2 regions of the Intrasporangium calvum DSM 43043 genome follow, and region 1 is predicted to be linked to the other one. Evidence: predicted binding sites of a transcription regulator. Region 1 holds the regulator's gene; the other holds the start of a gene.

Region 1 (7,097 bases):
TCCCTGCCACCCAGGTCCATGTCGAAGCCGGCGTCGCGCAGGGCGCGGATCTTGTCCTCCTCGCGCGCCTTCGTCTCGATGAACTCCTCGATGTCGGGGTGGTCGACGTCGAGCACGACCATCTTCGCCGCCCGGCGCGTCGCGCCGCCCGACTTGATCGTCCCTGCCGACGCGTCCGCGCCGCGCATGAACGAGACCGGGCCGGACGCGGTCCCACCCGAGGAGAGGAGCTCCTTGGACGACCGGATCCGCGACAGGTTGAGGCCGGCGCCGGAGCCGCCCTGGAAGATCTTCCCCTCCTCCTTGTACCAGTTGAGGATGGAGTCCATCGAGTCCTCGACGGCGAGGATAAAGCACGCGCTCACCTGCTGGGGCGACTTCGTCCCGACGTTGAACCACACTGGCGAGTTGAACGAGAAGACTTGGTGCAGAAGGGAGTACGTCAGCTCGTGCTCGAAGATCTGGGCGTCCTCGTCAGTCGCGAAGTAGCCGTGATCCTTGCCACCCTTGACGTAGGTCAGCACGACGCGGTCGATGAGCTCCTTGAGCGACTTCTCCCGAACCTCGGTGCCGACGGCACCGCGGAAGTACTTGGTCGTGACGATCGTGCTGGCGTTGACCGACCAGAAGTCGGGGAACTCGACGCCGCGCTGCTCGAAGATCGTCTCCCCGGTCTTCCAGTTCTGCTGGACGACGTCTCGCTGCTCCCAGGTCACCTCGTCGTACGGGTGCACCCCGGGCTTGGTGTAGATGCGCTCGACCTTGACACCCTTCCTGGTGCCACTCCTCGAACGCGTGCTGCGGTTTCCGATCTCCGTCATGCTTCGGCCTCCCTGACCGTTGGTGCGGCTCTTGTCTTCTCGTCTTCAGTCAGTGTCTCGCCGGGGTCTGACAGCACCCGCGACCGGGGACGCCCGGTGGCGATGGGGGTGGAGGGCGGTTACCGCTTCGCGCCGACCTCTGGCTGAGCCACTGGCTCCTGCCCGAGCGCGTCACGTTCGGCTCGAAGGACCGCGATGGCTCCTTCGAAATCCTCGAGCGTCTCCCAGGCCTGGTAGACGCTGGCGAACCGGAGGTAGGCGATCTCGTCGAGCTCGCGGAGCGGCTCGAGGACGGCCATGCCGACCTCGTGGGCGTCGATCTCCGCACTCCCCTGTGACCGGATGGTCTCTTCGACCTTCTGGGCGAGCAGGGCGAGGTCGTCCTCGGTGACCGGGCGGCCCTGGCACGACTTGCGCACCCCCGACAGGACCTTGGCCCGGCTGAACGGCTCCGAGACGCCGGATCGCTTGATGACGTTGAGGCTCGAGGTCTCGATCGTCGTGAAGCGGCGGTTGCACTCGGGGCACTGGCGGCGCCGGCGGATCGCGGTGCCGTCGTCCGCAGTCCGTGAGTCGATGACGCGCGAGTCCGTGTGCCGGCAGAACGGGCAGTGCACCTGCGCTCACCTTCCCTCAAAAGCAGATTCCGTATGCCGCTGAGCTCGCTCTGGGGACAGAGCTGGGGACAGCGTGTGGATGAGCTGTGCGTAACGTGCGATCCCTTGGGGACTACATGTGGACGACTTACAGCCATGTAACTACTAGATGTAGGGGTAACTGTAGGCACGTGACCGATGCGTAATCAAGCCAGAACGCAAAGTTCGGCGTGGCGCGTCATGACGAAGGCGATGACCTGCGCAAACGTCACAACCGCCCCAACCGCCCCGCCGGTCTCACTCGAGGTAGGACCACACGAGGATCAGCAGGAGCGCCGGGAAGGCGCCGAGGGCAAGGTAGCCAACGGTGTACTCGAACTGCCTCGGCACGAGCGACGTCGATGCCGTTCCCCATCCCATGACGACCGAACCGAGCACCCACAGCGAGCCGATCACCGCGGCCCCTCTCCCCGAGACGAGTCTCCGGCCTTCTTTGTCCTTCATCGCTTCTTCCTCCATTTCATGAGTCGTTGTCCGTACGGGCCACTGGTCGGCCCGGTTGTTCTCGCCCGGTCACGGCGCCGGCGGCGGGATCGGGGCCAGGGGTCGGTCGCCCTGGGCCGGGAGTCGCTGGTCCGAGCGCCCGGCCGCGATCGCTGCGAGGTTGTACTCGGAGGTCGTGCCCTCGTCGAGGTAGTCGCCGTGCAGGAACGACTCCCGGAGGACCACGTTGGTCGCGCCGGGCTTCAGGGCCGCAGTGGCGCCGAGGGCCGCAACACCTGGAATCTCGCGTGGGTCCAGACCGTGCCAGTCGGTCATCGGCACGGGATCAGTCGGCGCGGCGAGGACGTTCAAGGCCCCTGGCTTGAGGCCGGCCTGCGCCACGGAGCCGAGCGACGTCCCGGGCGAGCCGAAGAGCGCGACGTCGTCCATCCGCATCACCTGCTGCAGGGCGAAACCGGTCACGACCGACCCGTAGGAATGAGCCCAGAGCGCTTGGTGCGCGGGTGCATCCCGGCTCGCGTCGATGCCGTTGGTGAACGAGGCCAGGTCGTCGGCCCAGGCCCGCGCCGTGTCGTCGCGCAGGACCGACCGGCTGGAGAATCCCCCGTCACGTCCTTGGGGAGCGGGGTAGCCCAACCAGATGGCGATGGCGACGTCGCCGTCGTCACCCTCCTCGCGCGTCTGGGTCAGCGCCAGTCGCCGCATCCCGACGAACCGGTCGTCGTAGTCCCGCAGGTCCCGCTCCGGTCGCGTCGAGAACCCCCCCACATAGGTCGCGACGTGCCCGGCGCGGTCGATGTCTCCGACGGTGGTGATGGCCCGGACCACCAGCCCGGAGACGTCGATGAGGAGCAGCTGCCTCGTCACCCCGTCGCGCTTGGCCAGGAGTGCGTCGATGGCCTCGATCGACTTCGCGCGCTCCCAGGTGGGTATCGCGGTGCGCTGGGGGATCGAACCGGCGCGTCGGAGCGCCTCCCTCGCCGGCCCGCGGAGGCGGGCAAGCAGGATCAGGTTGGCCTGGTGGCGGTCCCAGGCGGGGATCCCGTCCCGGGGGCCGACCCAGTCCGGGTGCTGGGTGATGGCCCGCCGCCGCTCGCTCACGGTGAGGCTGCGCCACCACGCCGCGTTGGCGAACGCGCCATCCGGCCGCCCCACCCCACCCTCGGGCGGTGGCGGCACCACGCCGAGCTCGTCGGGGACCGCCGGCGCCACCGGATCGGCCACCGCCCCGCGCAGACGGCGCTGCACCTCGACATCCGTCTCCGCAGCGACCCGAACCGCCTCGCCGAGGCAGCGCCCGACCTCGTTCACCATCAGGGCGTCCAGCCGCCCCACATGGGCGTCCATCGTCGGGTCGCCCGTGGGGAAGCGGTGGGGCACCTGGACGAGGCCGTCCGCGTCCGTCCACGCACCTCGGTCCCGTGCGATCCGCTCTGCTCGGTGGACCAGCTCGAGGCAGGCCTCCATCCGCGCCGCGAGACCGCGAAGCACCGACGCCGTGACCCCCATGCGGGCCGACACGTCACCCAACAGTGCCACCGCCCCCGACTGGGCCTGGCTCGCCGACGTCGCCGCCCGCCCCCGCCACTCGCGTCCCGCGGCCCGGGCACGCAGAGCCGCGTCGGCAGCCCCCATGACACGTCGCCGTTGGATCTCGAGCCGGTGGACCACCTCGAGGACCAGTGCGGGCCGAAAGGCCCTGATGTCCCGGACGCCGAGCTGCCGGGTCACGGAAGCTCACCGGACCCGCTGACGGCGCGGCGCGCCACCTGCTCGACGACGGCGTAGGACTCCCCCGCTGCCGCGAGGTCCATCCCGACCCTCGCGAGGCCGAGCCGGGCGCGCAGCAGCCGGTCACCCCACGCCACGCCGAGCTCCCGGATCGCCGCAGCGGTCAGACCCCCAGGAAAGGCCTGGGCCACCGGTGCCACGGCACTCCCGACGTCCACGCCGTCCAACGCCCGGACAGCCTCGCCGAACCTGCCCGAGTCGCGCACGAGCGCGTCGGGCTCCACCTCAAATCTCATCTGCAGACTCCTCCCAGCCCCATCCCGACGAGGCTAGGAAAAAGCGCCGATTCCGCCGGAGGTCTTGTCCACAGGCCGCCCCCCACCCGCCACCCGGTGCCAGACACGAGAACGCCGCACCGACGCCGGTCACGGCGAGGGTGCGGCGCTCCGGGTGCCCCGGCGGGGTCGAAGCGCCGGTGCACCAGCCGCTGAAGGTGGAGCCAACGCGGCCGATCAGGGGAGCCAAGCAGCACTCAGCGCGCAAACAGGAGCCAGCTGAGCGGCATACGGCCCGAGGGCTGTTTCAGAGCTCAGGGATGACGAGCGTCTGCCCAGCATGGACGTAGGAGGTGGAGAGGTTGTTGGCCAGCTGGAGCTCGACGACGCCGGCTGCGATCGGCAGCTGCGGAAGCTCTCGGAGGGCGATCTCGGACAATGTCTGCCCGGCCTCGACGGTGACCGACTCGGGCTGTCCGGACGCCGACGCCAGCTGCCCCGCGAGGGCCAGGCCGAGCGCGGCGACGAGCAGTGCGACGAAGAAGGCGACGACCACCCGACCCCGTCGAGTCAGCCGGTAGGTGGGCTCGGTCACGGGCGGCACGAGCACGAGTCGCGGCCGTGCCACCGGTGCTGGCTCGACCGGAACCAGGAATTCGAGAACCTGTGCGGCCATGGTGCCTCCCTCACTGCGAACGGGTGTTCGATAGAACGCCTGTACGAATTTCTAACACGTCACCCCGAAGATTGTCGAGCGACACGTCGAACAAATGTTTGGCAACTGTGTTCGAAGCCCCCTAGGCTTCATCCACAACAGGAAGCACACCAGTCACCACCGACAGTGCCTGTTGTGACAGCCTGAGACGAGTCGCCACCAAGCAGCCGCGTGAGCATGACGAAGGGGATCACCATGGGCGTGACCGAGCTTCCCGACCGGGACAAGGGAGACCGGCTGACCGTCCGTCAGCGTCGGGTGCTCGAGGTGATCCGCAACTCGGTCGACCGCCGCGGCTACCCGCCCAGCATGCGGGAGATCGGCGATGCCGTCGGGCTGTCGAGCCCCTCGAGCGTCTCCCACCAGCTCAACGCCCTCGTCGCGAAGGGCTACCTGCGGCGCGACCCCAACCGGCCGCGCGCGCTCGAGATCGTCTCTCCCGACGCGGGTCCGGCATCCTCGGGCCGTCGCCGAGGGACATCCGGCGTCGAGTCCGGGTCCGGCGCCCAGTACGACACCGAGACCGACTCGGGCGATGCCAGGCCGGCCGCCGCCTACGTCCCGGTCCTCGGCCAGATCGCTGCGGGCGTGCCGATCCTCGCTGAGGAGGTCGTCGAGGACGTCTTCCCCCTGCCGAGGCAGATCGTCGGCGAGGGCAACCTCTTCCTTCTGAAGGTCGTCGGCGACTCGATGATCGAGGCGGCCATCTGCGACGGCGACTGGGTCGTCGTGCGCCAGCAGCCGACCGCCGAGAACGGCGACATCGTCGCGGCGCTGCTCGACAGCGAGGCCACCGTGAAGACGTTCAAGCGCAAGGACGGCCACGTGTGGCTGTTGCCGCACAACCCCGAGTTCTCCCCCATCGACGGAGACCACGCCACCGTTCTCGGGAAGGTCACCGCGGTCCTGCGCCGGGTCTGAGCCCAGTCCGTATGCCGCTGAGCTCAGTCCCGTACACCGGCCCGGTCCCGCTCGGGGTGCGTATCACGTCGAGCCACGCCAGACTCTGACCGTCACCAGGCCTGCACACTCGGGAGGGCAGTCATGAGGCAGTCGCACGAGGCCGCCGTGCTGAACACGTATCGCTACCTGCGGTTGGCGACGATCCCGCTGCTGCTGACGCTGCTCATCGCGGTGGGGCTGGAGACCTTCCGCGGCGAGCCGTGCCTCCTCGGTTCGATCAGCGCGTATTACCACACCCCGGCGCGAGGTGCCTTCATCGGCGGGCTGTTCGCTGTCGGGGCGTGCCTCATCGTCTACAAGGGCAACGACCCGCTCGAGGACGTGTTGCTCGACTTCTCAGGCTTCATGGCCTTCGTCGTCGCGCTCGTCCCGACCGTCGTCGACACCGGGTGCGGCTCCAAGTACCCCGTGCAGAACCTCGATCTCACCGCCGCTGCCGTGCGCAACAACATCACCACGCTCCTCATCGCCACGGCGCTGGCCGTGCTCGCCAAGTGGCTGCTCGTCCGCCGGGACCGTCGGCGCGCCACGAGCACCCAGAAGGATCTCGAGCTCCCGATGCAGCCCGCCGACGAGGCTCCCACGCCGCTCAACGGTCACGTGGCTCAGTGGGCACGGCGCGCATCATGGATCTGTCTGGTGATCCTCGCTGTCGAGCTCGGTCTCTTCCTCTTCTGGCCGGACACCTTCAAGGACGTGAGCCACGGGGTCGCCGCGATCACCATGGTGCTGGGTGTCATCGGCGTGATGATCGCCAACGCTCGTGGCCTCAGCCGGGCTGAGCAGCAGTCCGATGAGCTCCGGTCCGCACCGACTCCACCAGGGGGGCGGGAGCCTGAGCAGGGGCCACGCGCTTGGGTCAACCGGTACAGCCTGGTCGCAGCCGTCATGGTGGCCCTGATCGGCGTGACGGTCGTCCTTCACCTGATGGGCCTGACCGGGAACTACGTCATCCTCATCCTCGAGGTCGTGGTCATCCTCAGTTTCCTGGTCTTCTGGGGTCTGCAGACAGCCGAGCTCTGGGACTACCCGACCCGTAAGGACAAGGTCGCTGCCGAAGGAGCCGCCGATGTCGTCGAGATCATTCCCTTCGAGCGGTTCTCGGCGCCCGACACCCAAGCGCGGGAGCCCCGGCCGCCCGGCACTCAGGCAAGGGAGCCCCGGCTGCCCTAGCTGTCGCACTGACCCGCCTGGCAGGTCAGTGCGACAGGCAGCCCCAATCGTCGAGTGTGCAGTTCTTCGCCACCAGCGCTCGAGTGTGCAGTTCGTGCCGGGTCACTGGTTGACCAGGACGGACCGGGCCTGCTTGACGGTGATCGTGGTGGCCGGCTGGCGCACCGTGACCTGGTCCGGGACCTCGATCCACGGCCCCCCGTTGACCCGGAACTGCGCCCCGAACCGCACCTGCACGAACGAGGCGAACTGACCCGCCTCCAAATAGGTGTGCACCACCTGCCCGTGCGGGTAGGTGAATCGTCCTGAGTTTCCCGGA
Region 2 (7,097 bases), 600 kb from region 1:
TGGCCGGCGCGCTGGATCGGCTCGAACCGGTCCGCGACGCGGATCCGGCACTCGGGGCAGCCGGGACGAGCAGCCGCTGGCCCGGGTGGATCACCGAGCCTCCCCCCACGAGCCGGTTCTTCGAGACCAGGGCCCCCGGCGTGGTCCGGTGCGCCATCGCCAGGTCCCAGATCGTGTCTCCCGGGCGGACGGTGATCGCACGCCAAGGACGGGCCGCCTGCTCGGCGAAGACAATGTGGGCGGGTGGGGCGAGCTGTGCGACGTCGGCGGTGAGCATGCTGTCCTTTCCTTGGCCCGAGTGTGGAGGGCGGCCGGAAGGGGTGGCCGTGCGAGGGCTGAAGCGGAGGGCGATTGGGCAGAGCGAAGGGGTGAAGCGGACCAGTGGGTCTGGTGTTTCTGGTGGGACCGATGTGACGCTACCGCATGGTTGAGACCTAAAGTAAAAATGACATCGGTGTAATTCGTTCCACGGCGTTCGCACCGGCCACTCCGCCACTGGCCAGATAGGGGGAGCGCGGTCAGGTGCAGCGCTCGGCCCCGCTGGTGGCAGACTCGACCCCGTGACTGACGCACGCGCTGCCTCCTCCGGGTCCGACGACATCGACGACGACTCGCCGGCCGGCCGGTCCGACGACCGACCGCAGCTGGAGGTGCTCGTGGGGGAGTGGATCACCGTCCCCGACGCCGCGGAGCGACTGGGCGTGCCCTTGTCCCGGGTCCGTCAGATGATCGCCGACCGAGAGGTGCTGGCGGCTCGCGTGGGGGACCGCCGAGTCGTCGCGGTCCCGGCGAAGTTCCTCGACGACGCCGGGCCCCGCCCGGAGCTCAAGGGGACCTTCACGGTGCTGGCCGACGGCGGACTGACCGACGACGAGAGCATCGAGTGGCTCTACACGCCTGACCCCACCCTGCCGGTCGAGGGAGCTCCCATCGACGCCCTGCTCGCGGGCCACAAGACCGAGGTCCGGCGCCGGGCCCAGGAGCTCGCCTTCTAGGAGCGCCGGACACGGCGCTCGGGCTCAGGCCTGGCGGGCGGTCGAGGCGTCGACGAGGTCGTCGAGCACCGCGAGCGCGTCGCCGTCCAGGGCCTGCGGGCCGGCGGTCTGCTGCCGAGCCCGATCCAGGGCCTCGTGGGCCTCAGCGACGCGTCGTTGGATCATCCGCTCCACCTGCTCGACGGCCCCGGAGTCGGCGAAGATGCCCCGAAGCCGGTGGACGCCGGCCTCGTCGAGGTCCTCCCGGCCCAGCAGGGACTCAACCACGTCGCGGTCCGCGTCCCCCGCCAGGTCGAGAGCCAGCGCGACGAGCACCGTCCGCTTGCCCTCTCGGAGGTCGTCTCCGGCGGGCTTGCCGGTCGCCTCGGGGTCCCCGTAGACACCGAGGAGGTCGTCGCGCAGCTGGAACGCCTCGCCGAGGGCGAGGCCGTAGGCGGACAGGTCACCGAGGGCCGCCTCGGGGGCGCCGCCGACGCGGGCGCCGATGAGCAGCGGGTGCTCGATGGTGTACTTCGCGCTCTTGTAGCGGATGACGTTGCGCGCCGAGGCGATCCGCGCCTCGAGGTCCAGCCCGTCCCAGCCGCGTGCGGACTCGAGCAGGTCGAGGAACTGGCCGCCCATCAGCTGCGTGCGCATGAGGTCGAAGGCGCCGCGGCCGCGGGCCAGGTCCTCGGCCGGGAGCCCGCAGGTGGAGAACAGCTCGTCACACCAGGTGAGGCAGAGGTCGCCCGCGAGGATGGCGGCTCCCTCGCCGAAGCGTGCGTCGTCACCGGCCCACCCGCGGGACCGGTGCAGGTCGGCGACCGCGCGGTGCGCCGAGGGCATGCCGCGGCGGGTGTCGCTGCGGTCCATCACGTCGTCGTGCAGCAGGGCGGCGGCCTGGAAGAACTCCATGCTGGCGGAGAGCCGGACGAGCGCGTCGGAGTCAGCGGCGCCGGCGGCCCGGTAGCCCCAGTAGAGGAAGCTCGCCCGCAGGCCCTTGCCGCCGCTCAGCAGGCGCGAGACCGAGTCCACGAGCGGGGCGATGTCGTCGCCGATCTCGGCCAGCGCGGCGCGCGAGCCCTGGATGTGCGCGTCGATCGCCTGCTGGACCCGGCGGCGCAGGGCGTCGCGGTCGGTACGGCTGGTCACGCACGCTCCTCCATCATTGGGCGTGCGGACTGCCCCGCACGTCGCCGTCAGCCTACGCGGGTGGACGCCCGACCCGTGGCACGGGTCGGCGCCGTGGACACGCTCCGATCTATGGTGGCGGCATGGCACACGGCACGGCTTCCTCGATGACCCGCGCAGAGCGCTTCACGCGGTCTCTCGCAGCGATGGTCAAGGCGGACACGCCGACCTTCAGCTTCGAGTTCTTCCCACCGAAGGACGACGCGGCCGCCGAGCAGCTCTGGGGTGCCATCCGGAGCCTCGAGAAGGTGTCGCCGAGCTTCATCTCGATCACCTACGGAGCCGGCGGCAGCACCCGTGACCGCACCGTCCGCCTCACCCAGCGGGTGCTCGAGGAGACCTCGCTGACGCCGATGGCGCACCTGACCTGTGTCGGGCACTCGGTCGGGGAGCTGCGCCAGGTCGTCGGCCACTACGCCGCGGCGGGCGTCCGCAACATCCTCGCGCTGCGTGGCGACCCGCAGGGCGGGCTCGGTCAGCCGTGGGTCGCCCACCCGCAGGGGCTCAACCATGCGGACGAGCTCGTGGGGCTCATCAAGGGGCTCGGTGACTTCACCGTCGGGGTCGCGGCCTTCCCCGACGGGCACCCCGAGTCCCGGAGCGTCGAGGACGACGTCGAGACGCTGCTGCGCAAGGAGCGGGAGGGCGCGGAGTTCGCCATCACCCAGATGGTCTTCGACGTCGACAACTACCTGAGACTTCGCGACGAGCTCGCGCGTCGCGGGTCTCAGCTCCCGGTGGTCCCCGGCCTCATGCCGATCACCAACGCGCGCCAGGTGGTCCGGATGGCCGAGCTGGCGGGGCAGCCCATGCCGCAGGCCGTCATCGACCGGCTCGAGCGCCACCGTGACGACGCCGAGGCGGTGCGTCGCGAAGGTCTGGCGATCGCCACGGAGGCGGCGCGTCGGATGCTCGACGAGGGTGCGCCCGGCATCCACTTCATCACGATGAACCGGTCGTCGGCGACGCTCGAGGTCTACGGCAACCTCTGAGCCACCCCGAGTCCGCGGCGGGGCACCCGCCGGGCCCAGCGGCATACGGCACGGGCCGATCCGCGAGCGGACGGCACCCCTGCAACCCTCCGTTCGCGGGCCGGCCCGCGCTGTCACTCTGTCGGACCGTCGTTCGTAGTGCCTGAGCACGCATACTCAGCTGGCCCGATTCAGGCAGTATGCCGCTGGGCTGGCTCCGATGGGCCGTTGTCGTCCGATGGACGTGGCTTCCCCGCCTCAGCGCACGGTGACGGAGCGCCCGCCGGTGACCCGGACGAGCTCGTCGTGCGTCGTCGGGAACACGGTGTGCGGATGCCCGGCGGCCGCCCAGACGACCTCGTGCTCGGCCAGGGAGGCGTCGACCATCGTCGTCACAGCACCTGCGTGCGCGACTGGGGCAACCCCGCCGATCGCGAATCCCGTTGCTGCCCGGACGAACTCCGCATCCGCTTTGGCGATGCGCGCATAGCCGAGAGTGACGGCCAGATGGTCCGTGTCGACGCGGTGACCGCCCGAGGTCAGGACCAGGAGCGGGACGGTCACATGGTCGGTCGTCGTCGCGACGAAGACGAGGGAGTTGGCGATGGCGGAGACTGAGGTGCCGAGCGCTTCGGCAGCCTGGGCCGCGGTGCGGGCCGCACCGTCGAGGACGACGATGTCGGCCTGGACGCCCGCATCGGAGAGGGCTTGGCGCACCCGCGCCACGGCGGGGTGGTCGAGGACCGTGGACGCGCGCGTCGCGGCGTCGGACTCTCGGCTCCGGTCGGACATGGGGTCACCGTAGCGCCAGCGTCCCAGCCCCGGACTGGTTGCAGCTGTCAGTGGTGCGGGTTAGGCTGACTCAATCGAACAGGTGTTCGATACGGTGGGCGAGTCCGAGCGCGTGAGCCGCTCGCTCTCTCGACTCCACCGTTCAGCAGAGGTCCACAACAAGGTTCAAGTCGTCGGCAGGGTGTTCGGGCGGTCCGCGGTGGAGCAGCGGTCGTCTGGGTCGGGTTCTCCCGCCTCGACGTGTGTCCCGAAAGGAGACGTGTCGTGGTGCGCAGGTTCAGTGATCCCGTGGAGGTCAGGGTAGGGGAGCCGGAGCGTCCGGAGGCCTTCATCTGGCGTGGCCGACTCTATGTCGTGCGTGACGTCCTCTCGCAGTGGCGGGAGCGACGGGCCTGGTGGCGGGACGCGCTCGACGCGGAGGAGGCCGACGTCGGGCCGGGCAGCTCGATCGCCGCAGCGGCGAGAGAGCAGCGGGTCTGGCGTGTCGAGGCGAGTCCCGGCTCGTCGTTCGCGCCGGGGGTCTACGACCTTGCCCATGACGAGTCGGCGCCGGGGGACCGGTGGTCTCTCGTCCGGGTCGCCGACTGACCAGTCCCACTGACGAGTGCGGCTGCCCGAGCCAACTGGCCGCATGCCAACTGTCCAGGCCAACGGACCCAGGCCGACTGACAAGGAGCTCCGCCGATGACCATCGCATCAACGCAGACCAGTCCCTCCACAGGTTCAGGTTCGACCTCACGTTCACCCTCATGGGGCCGGCCGGACCGCGATTCGTCACCGTTTCGCCGGCCGCCCATCTCGGTGGCGGTGCTCGACCTGCTCGAGCGGGCCCGGTGCACCTTGGAGGATGCGTGCCGCACGGCCGACGCCTCCGAGCGCTACCGGGACGCCCATCTCGGGGCGCTTCGCGCGGCAGCCGCGATCGTGGCGGCGCGGACCACCCCCTCGGCCCGGTCGCGGCCCCGCAGCGTCTGGCAGGTCCTGCCCGGCGTCGCGCCCGAGCTCGCCGAGTGGGCGGCCTTCTTTGCGGCCTGCTCGACTCATCGCTCGGTCATCGACCGCGGGGGACGGATCCCCGCTCGAGAGGCCGACGACCTGCTCCGCCAGGCCGAGATGTTCCTCGAGATCGCCCAGGACCTTCTCGGGGTCCCGCTCACCATTCCTCTCCCGGAGCTGACGACCCCACTGCTCGTCTCCACCTCGGCAGCGCAGACCCAGGTTCCTTTGGGCGGGGCCTCCTCCGGTTGGGCTGCGCCATCGTCCACACCCGCGCCGGGGGACCGGCTCGACTGATGACCGACAGCTTCGTCCACCTGCACGTCGCATCGGGCTACTCGATGCGATATGGCACGGCCAAGCCGGAGCAGCTCGTCGAACGGGCTGCGGCGTTCGGCCAGCCGGCGCTCGCGCTCACCGACCGTGACGGCCTCTACGGTGCGGTCAAGTTCGTCACGGCGTGCCTGGCCCACGATGTCGCCCCGATCCTCGGGGTCGACCTCGCCCTCGGACCGGACCCGATCGAGCCGCGCCGCTACCCGGGGGCGACGGGTGCGGTGGCACGCAGCACGCGCACCCCCGTCCGAGGGGGTGCCCTCGTCGACCCACGCCTCCCTCGGGTCACCGTCCTCGCCCGGGGCAGCCGGACCGGTCTCCCGCCGGGTGTGGGATGGGCTGCGCTCTGCCGCTTCGTCACCGACACTCACCTGAGCGGCGAACGCGGCAATCCGGTGACGACCGCGCGACTGCTCGCCGAGCACGCCAACCCCGCTCCCGAGGACCCGGGACCCGGGAAGCGAGCCCAGCGGCATACGGCAGGAGACGAGGGGACGCCCAGGGAGAGGGTTGCCGAGTCCGTGGAGCCGGCCAGGTCCGGGAAGTCCGTCAGGCCCGGGAGGGCCGTCAAGCTCGTGAGGTCCGGGAGGACCCGGTCGGCGCCCTCCCGGCTCGTGGTGCTCCTCGGGCCGGACTCGGACGTCGGCCGGGCGGTGCTCGCCAAGAAACACTCCCTCGCCCGCGCGCTGCTCGAGCAGTGGCGTGACCTGCTGCCCCGGGACGGCCTCGTCGTCGAGATCGTCTGCCACGGCGGTCCCGAGGACCTCCCCGGCAGCCTCGGGCAGGCCGGCCGGATGCTCGCGCTCGCCGGGGAGGTCGGGGTCCCCACGGTGATCACCGCGGCGGTCCGGCACGCCGACCCGCAGGATGCCGCGATCGTCGACGTCCTCGACGCGGCGCGCCGCCTGGTCGCGCTGGACGAGCGTCATCTCGACCGGGTCACGACAGCGGGGCACCTCTCACCCACGCCGGTCATGCACGCCCTCGCCCGTGACGTGGTGCAGGTCTCCGGCCCGGGTCTCGTGGGCGGGGGTCCCCTGGTCCGGCAGCTGGCTGCCGAGCTCGTGGCCCGGACGACGGCCCTGGCCACCGAGTGCATCCAGGACCCACGCGCCGACCTGGGCATCGGTTCGGTCCACCTTCCCGAGCCGGGTGTGCTCGGCATCCGCGACGGAGTCAGCCCGCAGGCGGTGCTGGCGCGGCGGTGCCGCGAGTCGATCGCGACGCGCTATCCCGACCACGGGACCAGCGAGCTCGCGGCGGTCAGTGCGCGGCTCGAGGACGAGCTGCAGGTCATCGAGACGCTCGGGTACGCGACGTACTTCCTCACCGTGGCGCAGGTCTGCGACCTCATCCGCGAGATGGGGGTCCGGGTCGCGGCGCGCGGTTCGGGGGCGGGCTCGGTCGTCAACTACCTGCTCGGCATCTCCGGGGTGGAGCCGATGCGGCACGGCCTGCTCATGGAGCGGTTCTGCTCACCGCTCCGGGCGGAGCTGCCCGACATCGACATCGACGTCGAGTCCGCCCGGCGCACCGAGATCTACGAACGGGTCCTCGGCCACTTCGGGGGTGAACGCGTCACCTGCGTCTCGATGATGGACACCTACCGCGTGCGGCACGCGATCCGCGACGCCGGGGCGGCGCTCGGCCTGCCGCCCCAGGAGATCGACGCCATGGCCAAGGCGTTCCCGCACATCGCCGCCCGCAACGTCCGCAACGCCATCGCCGAGCTGCCCGAGCTGCGCGCGAGCGGGCTCGACGTGCCCCGCCTCCAGCTGATGTACGACATCGTCGAGCGCCTCGACGGGCTCCCGCGCCACATCGCCCTGCACCCGTG

Evidence for each region. Region 1 encodes LexA, which represses DNA repair genes until DNA is damaged. Its sites were predicted from a motif close to TCGAACANNTGTTCGA; they were not measured.
Region 2: a site for LexA is predicted at 4,003-4,018, ahead of INTCA_RS09940 (YbaK/EbsC family protein). Genes of this name have one in related genera too.

What each region holds. Positions count from the first base shown of each region.
Region 1 is NC_014830.1:1,600,664-1,607,760, reverse strand. Features, by position in the region: gene INTCA_RS07305 (vitamin B12-dependent ribonucleotide reductase) at 1-821, opposite strand, end outside; gene nrdR (transcriptional regulator NrdR) at 941-1,438, opposite strand; gene INTCA_RS07295 (hypothetical protein) at 1,715-1,921, opposite strand; gene INTCA_RS07290 (alpha/beta hydrolase) at 1,991-3,652, opposite strand; gene INTCA_RS07285 (hypothetical protein) at 3,649-3,948, opposite strand; gene INTCA_RS07280 (LysM peptidoglycan-binding domain-containing protein) at 4,235-4,603, opposite strand; gene lexA (transcriptional repressor LexA) at 4,820-5,563, shown strand; gene INTCA_RS07270 (hypothetical protein) at 5,687-6,778, shown strand; gene INTCA_RS19835 (hypothetical protein) at 6,881-7,054, opposite strand.
Region 2 is NC_014830.1:2,201,062-2,208,158, reverse strand. Features, by position in the region: gene INTCA_RS19545 (LysM peptidoglycan-binding domain-containing protein) at 1-277, opposite strand, end outside; gene INTCA_RS09955 (Rv2175c family DNA-binding protein) at 561-995, shown strand; gene INTCA_RS09950 (polyprenyl synthetase family protein) at 1,020-2,126, opposite strand; gene metF (methylenetetrahydrofolate reductase [NAD(P)H]) at 2,249-3,157, shown strand; gene INTCA_RS09940 (YbaK/EbsC family protein) at 3,395-3,928, opposite strand; gene INTCA_RS09935 (DUF6504 family protein) at 4,193-4,516, shown strand; gene INTCA_RS09930 (SAV_6107 family HEPN domain-containing protein) at 4,730-5,221, shown strand; gene INTCA_RS09925 (DNA polymerase III subunit alpha) at 5,221-7,097, shown strand, end outside.